4 regions of the Actinoplanes sp. NPDC026619 genome follow, and region 1 is predicted to be linked to each of the others. Evidence: riboswitches for the same ligand, from Rfam matches in the RefSeq annotation. Region 1 holds a riboswitch; each other region holds the start of a gene.

Region 1 (2,192 bases):
CGCGGTAATCGCGCTCATGGGCCTCGATGATGCTCGCTCGTGGACAGTTGGGCAGGTTGCATCCGGCGAAGACGACCGTGTCGACGCCGTGGCCGGTCAGCAGTTCGTCGAGGCGGGTGCGATAAAAGGCGCCCCAGCGCGGCTTGTACAGCGCGTATTCGGCGGGGCCGAGCAGCTGCGGCTCGCCGCGCAGCAGAGCGTCGTCGTCGAGTTCGTCGATGGGAGCCAGGCCTTCGGCGAGGAGCCGGCCGGGGGAGCCCGGCCGGACGAATTGGCCGCCATCCTGCACGAGCGTGCGGCGGACGCGATCGACGTCCAGCCCGTCGGCCGGGTAGAGCCGGACGATGTGGACGATCGGCCGGCCGGCCGATCGGAACGCCGCGGTGAGTTTCCCGAGGTTGGGCAGCACCTCGGTGGTGCCGGCCAGCCCGAAGGCTCCGTCGGAGAGAAAGTCGCGCTGCATGTCGATGGTGATCAGCGCCGCGCTGTCCCAGTGCGGTTCGAGGTGGGGGTCGAGGGCCATGGCGACACCTTTGCACAGAGCCGCCGCACGTGATGTCGGCGCAATGAAGCCGAGAACGACGGGTGCGGCCAGAAGGGGTGCGGCCCGGTCGCCGCGGGGGAACGACGGCCGGACCGCGAGTGATGCACTAGAGCGCGATGCGCTGACCGGGGAAGATCAGGTTGGGGTTGGTGATGGTGCCGCGGTTCAGCTGGTAGAGGGTGCGCCAGCCGCCGTTCACGTGGTTCTTGGTGGCAATGGCCGCGAGCGTGTCGCCGGAGCGGACGACGTAGTTCTTACCGGTGGCCTTAACGGTCGTCGACCGGGTGACCTTCGGCGTGGTGCTGGTCGAAGACTTCTTGGCCGCCTTGTGGGCGGTCGACTTCGAGGAAGACTTCGACTTCGTGGCCGACTTCGACGCCGACTTGGAGCCGCTGGTGTTCGTGCTGGAGTAGTGCTTCGACGAGCCGGCCTTCTTGCCGCACACCGGCCACGCGCCGATGCCCTGGCCGGAGAGCACCTTCTCGGCGATCCGGATCTGCTCCGACTTGCTCGCCTTGTTGGCCGTCCCGGCATACTTCGCGCCGCCGTAGGACCGCCACGTGCTCCGGCTGAACTGCAAGCCACCGTAGAAGCCGTTGCCGGTGTTGATGCTCCAGTTGCCGCCCGATTCGCACTGCGCGACCGCGTCCCAGTTCACGCTGGACGCCTGCGCCGGCGAGGCCGGTCCCAGGAGAGCGGCCGTTCCCGCGACGCCGGCGGCGGTGAGGCCGAGGGCCAGGCGGGCATGCTTGCGAGCCCGCGAAATGCGGGCATGCTTGTGGATCTGTGCCATGACAGAAAAACCTCCACGCCTACGAGGTCAGCTGTCGGGTTCGGGCTGAGGTGCCCGGCCGCACGTAGCGGCTTCACCCCGAGGCGCGCGAATTGCGCGCCGAGGAACTTGGGTCCCCCGCTCCCTGCCACGAGTTTGAGATCCGGTGAGCGGCGGCAGGGACTCGGCGATCCGCCCACGGTGCCCGCGATGCGGACCGGCCGACGGTAACCACGGCCCCCGAGCATCGACCAAGTCTCAAGCGTGAATAGTGACGCTCTTCTCACTATTGCCCGGTTCGATCTTGCTTTATGACGAGAATGACCGATTGGCGAGGATCCTGAATTACTGATCGGTAACTTGTCGCGCCGTAGGAGGCGACCTGATGGAGAATCGGCAACCATGAGCGAGCTCGACCGCGATCACGACATCGTCGTCTACGGCGCATCCGGCTTCGTCGGGGTGCTGGTGGCGAAATACCTGGCTGAGCACGCGCCGGCCGCCACCCGGGTCGCCCTGGCGGGCCGTTCCGAGACCAAACTCACCGAGGTCAAGCAGCGCCTCGGGGTCGATTGGCCGATCGTGGTGGCCGACGCTTCTGACACTCCGGCCCTGGAGAAGCTCGCCGCCGGCACCCGGGTGGTCATCACGACGGTCGGGCCCTACGCGAAGTACGGCCGAGCCATCGTGCGCGCGTGCGCGGCGGCCGGCACCGACTACGTCGACCTGACCGGCGAGGTGCTCTTCGCCCGGCAGAGCATCGACGACAACCATGAGCTGGCTCGTTCGACCGGCGCGCGGATCGTGCATTCGTGCGGGTTCGACTCGATTCCGTCGGACATCGGGGTGCATGTCCTCGACCAGGCGGTCAAGGCC
Region 2 (2,192 bases), on a different contig from region 1:
TGAAGGTCTCCGACTGGATCCAGTTCGCCTCACTGCTCGGCCTCGTGCTGGCGCTCTTCTTCAACTACCTGCAGTCCCGGCACATCTCGCGGCAGACCGAGCATCAGGCGGCCACCACCAAACAGGCGACCCTGCAGGGACTCCTGGCGTTCCAGAACGGGATGGCCGAGGCGATCTTCCACGATCCGGAGCTCGCCGCCTGGCACCTCGGGGCGAAAGGGATCGTCGTCTCGTCGGATCTCGAGGCCCGGAAGATCGCCTTCATCTTTCTCCGGCTGAACGCGCACGAGGGTTTCTTCCTCAGCCACCGACGCGGCGAACTGGACGAGCAGTTCTGGATCGGCTGGAAACAGACCATCGCGGCGGATTTCACGGTCGAGGAGTACCGCCGGACCTGGACCGTTGCGCGGAACTACTACGCGCCGGCGTTCGCGCGCTTCATCGAGGAATTGGTCCGGCCGGACCTGAAGGCGGCGCCCGCCGAGGCGTGAACGGCCCCGGCGGGCGTGGCACTCAGCCGGCTATCCGGCCGAAGTGGACTTCCCGCCAGGACCAGATGCGGGCCAGGCGGACGTGGTCGCCGGTCTTTGGTGCGTGCCAGACCTGGCCGGCGCCGGCGTAGACCCCCACGTGGTAGGCGTGCCCGCCCTGGACCCAGAACACCAGGTCGCCGGGGCGGGCCGCGGCCCGGCTGATCGGTTGGGCGGCGTGGAACTGGGCGTTTGCGGTGCGGGGAAGGGTCACCCGCACGCTGCGGTAGGCGTAGGTGGTCAGGCCGGAACAGTCGAACGCCCGCGGCCCCACGGCGCCGTGCCGATAGGGCCTGCCTTGCTGGGCTCGAGCCGCGGCCACCACTCGCTCGCCACGCAGGACCACGGGGTCGACGACAGCCGCGTGGGTGGCGGCAGCCGCGTGGTTGGCGGGGGCCGCGTGGGTGGCGGGGGCCGCGTGGGCTGGCGGGGCCGTCAGCAGCAGCGCCGCGGAGGACAGGAAAGCGGCGGCCAGGAAAACGGACAGGAAGCGGGAAAGCGATCGGCGGAGCGGATTGCCGGGCAGGGTGGGACGGACGGCAGAGAACACGAGGTTCCTTGTCCTTCAATCGCCTGCGAGGTTAGCTGTCGGATTAGGCCTGAAGGCGGCCCGTCGCGTAAGCGACTTCACCCCGAGCCGGCATCGCCGGCGACCTGGGTCCCCCGTTCCCGCCCACTGAAGCTTCCGATCGGAGACAGGTCATGCACCGCGCCCGGTGGGCGGGACTCGGCGTCCGGAGGCGGTGTGGCGGCCTCCCGTCGTCGGGTGGCGGCACCGGACACGATCGGCGGGGGGTCGGCCGATGGGCATGACAAGTGGGGTTTGTTACCCGATCGCTACCCGTGAATTGGGGCATCGAGCCCGGTCAGGGGCAGACCGGACCCGCCCCAGGCCCTCGCTATGATCTCCGCCGCAATCGCTACCGCGGTCTCCTCCGGGGTTCTGGCGCCCAGGTCCAGGCCGATCGGAGCGGACAGGCGGGACAACTGGAGCTCGGACACCCCGGCCTCGCGCAGGCGGCGCATCCGGTCGGTGTGGGTGCGCCGGCTGCCCATCACGCCGATGTAGCGCGCGGGCGTGCGCAACGCGACCTCCAGGAGCGGGATGTCGAACTTCGGGTCATGGGTGAGGACGCAGAGGACGGTCCTCTCGTCGACCGTGGTGGATTCCAGATATTGGTGCGGCCACCGGACAATCAGGTCGTCGGCCGACGGAAAGCGCTTGCGGGTGGCGAAGACGGGACGGGCGTCGCAGACCGTGACGTGGTAGCCGAGGAAGCCGCCGATCCGGGCCACCGCGCCGGCGAAGTCGATGGCGCCGAAGACGATCATGCGGGGCGGTGCGAGGAAGGTCTGCACGAAGACCTCGGTCTCCTCCTGGCGCTGCTCACCGTGGTGGCCGAGGCGGACGGTGCCGGTCGTGCCGGCGGCGAGCATGCCGGCCGCCTGCTGTTCGGCCGCGTGGTCCAGACCCTGGTCGCCGAGCGTGCCGGCGGTGCGGTCGGGCCAGATCACCAGCTGGTTGCCGGCGATCGACGCGGTCGCCACCGGCCGGCCGTCACGGATGGCGGCCAGCACGTCGTCCAGGTCGATCAGGGCCACTTCCGGCTGGATCAGCAGTTCGATGGTGCCGCCGCAGGTGAGGCCGACCTCGAACGCGTC
Region 3 (2,192 bases), on a different contig from region 1:
CGTCGACCTCGAGGACGGCGAACGGCGTGCTGCCGGCCTTGGCGAGCGCGGACGTGTGCCCGGTGGGCATGTTGGCGCCGAACGAATTGGTGGCGACCCGGCCCATCACCTCGAGCGCGGCCGCGGTCAGCCGGGTCGTGGTGGTCTTTCCGTTGGTGCCTGAGACCAGCGCGATCGCCCGGCCGCCGGCCAGGTGGTTCAGCAGCTCAGGATCGATCTTGAGGCCGATCCAGCCGCCGATGACCGAGCCGTCGCCGCGGCCCGCGGCCCGCGACAGCGCAGCCGCGGTCTTCGACACCGAGGTTGCGACCTTGGCCCGCAGGGGCATCTTCCCGTCCGTCACGCCAGCGAGGGTACCGGACCCGGCGGTTACGTCGAGTTGTTGGCGCTCCGCCGGCCGCTTAACCGTTTCTGACCGGGAAACGGCAGGTTACCGGCATTTTTTGTGTGTTCTGTTTCACCCGTAACCTTGGACGATCAGTAGCTGTGAAATTACCGATCGTCATGGCATTTGTCTCGCGGAGATAACAAAATGGACACCGGTCCGCGTGCCAAACACGGAGAGTGACGAAATCGTGCGCAACGATCACTCGATTTTTCAGGTAGCAAGGGTGTCGCCGGTTCACACCGAACCGGCTCGCGGCGAATCTGGTTCACGCCGAGCCCTGCCCCGGGCCGATCCCGCGACCAAGCACTTGTGTAACCACAACCAGGCATACGGGGGCAGGGACGGGGGACCCATATCTGGTCCGCCTCGCCACCACCCGCTCCGGTGGTGGGACACGAGGCGACCTTGGGGTGAAGCCGCGAAAGCGACCGGGCACACCTTCCCGCCCGAACCCGACAGCTAACCTCGCAGGCGTGCCGGAGGGAAACCCTTACCGTGCACGAGCACAACTCGAGCCGGCGTCGACGGCTGTCCGTCGGCACCGGTACTGCCGCTCTGTCCCTGGGCCTCTGCCTCTGCGCAGGTCAGCTCATGGCACCGACCGCGGCAAGCGCCGCCACGACGTCCGTCGTGACGGCAGTCCAGGCCACCGCCAAGGTCACCCCCGCAGTCAAGACCTCGCACAGCAGCCTCACGGTTGCGTACGGCACGAGGACAAGGGTCACCGCCTACTTCTACAACCCCGCGACGGGCAAGCCGGTTACGACCGGCTGGGTCCGGCTCGAGGGCAACCGGGGTGGCAAGTGGACCGCCTGGACGGCGGCGAAGGTCAACAGCAAGGGCGTCGTCAACCTCTACGCCAAGCCGCTGGCCAGCGTCACCTACCGCGCGGTCTTCCTCGGCAACGGCGGCTACAACGTCAAGTACACGTCGTCGTACCGCTTCACCGTGAAGAAGACTGCCGGCGGCGCGAAGATCCTCGCCGAGGCCAAGAAGCACACCGGCGCGCTGTACAAGTTCGCCGCTGAGGGGCCGAGCCGTTTCGACTGCTCCGGCTTCACCAAGTACGTCTACAAGAAGGCGGTCGGCAAGTCGCTGCCGCACAAGGCGAACTCGCAGCAGAAGTACGGCACTGCGGTCGCCAAGAGCCAGGTCAAGGTGGGCGACCTGATCGTCTTCCGGTCCGGCTCATACGGTTACCACGCCGGCATCTACGCGGGTGGCGGCTACATGTACGACTCCCCGCACACCGGTGCCCGGGTCGGCAAGCACAAGATCTACGGCAGCAACTATGTCGTACGCCGGCTCGCCGCCTAGGTAGACCGAAACGAAAAGGGCGCCGCGCAATGATGCGCGGCGCCCTTTCGGCGTCTCTTACAGAACCACGCTCACCATGCGGCCGGCGACGACGATGACCTTCTTGGGTGTACGGCCGTCGACCGCCTCGGCGACCGCAGCCAGGGCCGCCTCCCGGACAGCCGCTTCATCAGCGGATGGGTCGACGGAAACCCGGCCGCGCACCTTCCCGTTGACCTGCACCGGGTAGGTGATCGACTCGGCCTTCAGCTGCGCCGGGTCGGCGACCGGGAAGCCCGCGTAGGTCAGGGTGTCGTCGTGGCCCAGCTTGCGCCACAGCTCCTCGGCCAGGTGCGGCGCGAACGGCGCGGTCATCAGCACCAGCGGCTCCACCGCCTCGCGGGACGCGACCGGCAGCGGGGTCAGCGCGTTCGTCAGCTCGATCAGCTTGGCGATCGCGGTGTTGAAGCGCAGCTCGTCCATGTCCTCGCGGACCCCGGCGATGGTG
Region 4 (2,192 bases), on a different contig from region 1:
CGCGGAAGCAGTGCGTGTAGTGGGTGAAGCCGGCCGCCCGCGCCTGGTTGTAGGCGAACAGCATCCGCTGGGTGATGCGGCCCCCGCTGGTCGGGTCGTCCACCGTGCCGCTGCCGCCCGAGAACGTGCCGGACGTGTCGCTGCTGCCGCCGTCGGTCGACTGCGGATCGTCCTGGCCGGCGTTGGCCGCCTTCAGCGCGCCCTCCGCCTGCGCCTTGCGCTTGGCCATCACGCTGACCTGCTTGGCCTGGTCGCGGATGGTGGCGTCGATCCCGAGCTTCGCCTGTTCCTGCTGGTCGCGGGTCTGCTTAAGGTCCTTGATCACCGCTTGCTGCTTGACCGCGACCGTCTCGAGGGTCACCGCCCGGTCCAGGAAGCCGCTCGCCGAGTCGGCCGTGAGCAGGGCGCTCATCGGCCCGAGCCGGCCGGTCCGGTAAGCCTGCGCGGCGATTTCGTCGATCGCCGCCTGCTTCGGGCCGAGCTGGGTGTCGAGTTCCTTGACCTTGGCGGTCAGCTGGGTCTGCCGCGTCTTGGACTTGGCCAGCGCCTCCTGGGCATCCACGTAGCCCTTGGACGCCGCCTCGAGCTGTTGGATCAGCGTCTTCGAGCCACCCTCGCCGTCGTCGCCGGTGTCACCCGGCGCCGCGCTCGCCGGTGTTGCCACCGCGAAGGCCAGCCCGGCGACTGCCATCAAAAGGGCCAGGAATGCCGCAGAACGGCGGCGGACAGTTTTCTGCCGCACAAAGGTTTCCTTCCGTCGGCCGCCGACCGAGTTAGCTGACGGGTTCGGGATGGAAGTGATCCCTACCGCGGTTAGGCGGATTCACCCCAAGGAACGTGGTTCCCCGGCTCGCCCTCGCGGGCGATTAAGCGGCGATCCCCCGGCTGGAGATCGGGACCGACGATACTCATGATATTGATTGATCGACAGTTCTCGTACTGTGCGCAATTCGATGATGACCTTGCGTGACAAAAGCACGGAGAGTCGCCGGAACGTCACCGCATTCACATTTCCCGAGCCCTGCCCTATAGCACGGCCTCGGGTAAAGTAGGGCCGGTTCTGCCGCCGAAGGCGCCGCCCCCGAGGTGCCGGCAGACCACCGCCTAATCGCCCGCGAGGGCGTGCCGGGGAACCAGGTCAGTGGGGTGAATCCGCCTAACCGCGGTAGGGATCGCTTCCATCCCGAACCCGTCAGCTAACTCGGTCGGCGGTCAACTGGAAGGAACGTGCATGTCCGTACGCCCGCGCCGGTGGCTGACCCTAGCCCTGGCACCGCTCGTTGCGGTCGCCTTCTTGGCGGCGCCCGCATCGCCCGCGAGCGCCGACCCCGACACTCCGTCGACGTCCTCGGCCCAGCCCGACGAAAAGGGCGACGACAACGCCGACCAGACCCTCGATGACGTTCTCGAGTCGTCGAACCGCAAATACGTGCAGGCCAAGGCCGCGGTCGCCAAGTCGACCACCGCCCAGAAGCAGCTGACCGTCAAGGTCACGCTCGCCGAGGCCAAGCGCAATGTCCTCATTCCCGAGGTCAACGCGATCGCGGCCCAGCAGTACCGCACCGGCCACCTCGGCACCGTCAGCTTTCTGCTCGGCAGCAACGGCTCGGATGACTTCCTGGCCAAGGCGGTCTCCCTCGAGGAGATCAACACGCTGCACGACAAGAAGCTGCACGAGCTCAACGAGGCGATCGACGAGGTCAACACGACCAAGGCGGCACTCGACGCCGAGGTCAAGGCGGAGCAGACCAACCTGACCGCGATGGCGAAGCAGAAGCAGACCGCCGACAAGGCTCTGTCGCTCATCGGCGGCGCGGGCCTCACCGCCGGATTCGTGGACGCCACGTCGAAGGTCGCGGCCCCGGCGCCCCGCAATTCCGACGGCGGTTTCTCGCCCGAGAAATGCACAGTGAACGATCCGACGACCAGCGGTTGCATCACCGCCCGCACGCTGCACCTCTACCAAGAGGTGAAGAAAGCCGGCTTCAACAACTTTGTCGGTTGTCACCGCGACGGCGGGCCGTTCGAGCATCCAAAGGGCCGGGCCTGCGACTGGTCGTTGCAGAAGAGCGGCTTCTCGGAGTCACACAACGCCACCATGAAGAAGTACGGCAACGACCTGATGGCGTTCCTCGTGCGTAATGCCGACCGGCTGGGCATCTACTACGTCATCTGGTATGCGCAGATCTGGT

Evidence for each region. Region 1 has a riboswitch for cyclic di-AMP ahead of AB0E90_RS20025 (transglycosylase family protein). Riboswitches for the same ligand answer to the same signal wherever they lie in the genome.
Region 2: it holds a riboswitch for cyclic di-AMP, as region 1 does, so the genes downstream of both, AB0E90_RS51110 (C40 family peptidase) here and AB0E90_RS20025 (transglycosylase family protein) in region 1, are expected to answer to the same signal.
Region 3: it holds a riboswitch for cyclic di-AMP, as region 1 does, so the genes downstream of both, AB0E90_RS04710 (NlpC/P60 family protein) here and AB0E90_RS20025 (transglycosylase family protein) in region 1, are expected to answer to the same signal.
Region 4: it holds a riboswitch for cyclic di-AMP, as region 1 does, so the genes downstream of both, AB0E90_RS15900 (hypothetical protein) here and AB0E90_RS20025 (transglycosylase family protein) in region 1, are expected to answer to the same signal.

Annotation. Positions count from the first base shown of each region.
Region 1 is NZ_JBEZYA010000008.1:237,039-239,230, reverse strand. Features, by position in the region: gene AB0E90_RS20030 (isochorismatase family cysteine hydrolase) at 1-523, opposite strand, end outside; gene AB0E90_RS20025 (transglycosylase family protein) at 651-1,337, opposite strand; cyclic di-AMP (ydaO/yuaA leader) riboswitch at 1,344-1,495, opposite strand; gene AB0E90_RS20020 (saccharopine dehydrogenase NADP-binding domain-containing protein) at 1,719-2,192, shown strand, end outside.
Region 2 is NZ_JBEZYA010000062.1:1,704-3,895, forward strand. Features, by position in the region: gene AB0E90_RS51105 (hypothetical protein) at 1-491, shown strand, start outside; gene AB0E90_RS51110 (C40 family peptidase) at 514-1,080, opposite strand; cyclic di-AMP (ydaO/yuaA leader) riboswitch at 1,086-1,238, opposite strand; gene AB0E90_RS51115 (XdhC/CoxI family protein) at 1,368-2,192, opposite strand, start outside.
Region 3 is NZ_JBEZYA010000001.1:998,011-1,000,202, forward strand. Features, by position in the region: gene AB0E90_RS04705 (MurT ligase domain-containing protein) at 1-328, opposite strand, end outside; cyclic di-AMP (ydaO/yuaA leader) riboswitch at 692-877, shown strand; gene AB0E90_RS04710 (NlpC/P60 family protein) at 980-1,705, shown strand; gene leuS (leucine--tRNA ligase) at 1,763-2,192, opposite strand, start outside.
Region 4 is NZ_JBEZYA010000006.1:199,334-201,525, forward strand. Features, by position in the region: gene AB0E90_RS15895 (hypothetical protein) at 1-742, opposite strand, end outside; cyclic di-AMP (ydaO/yuaA leader) riboswitch at 747-883, opposite strand; cyclic di-AMP (ydaO/yuaA leader) riboswitch at 1,092-1,228, shown strand; gene AB0E90_RS15900 (hypothetical protein) at 1,232-2,192, shown strand, end outside.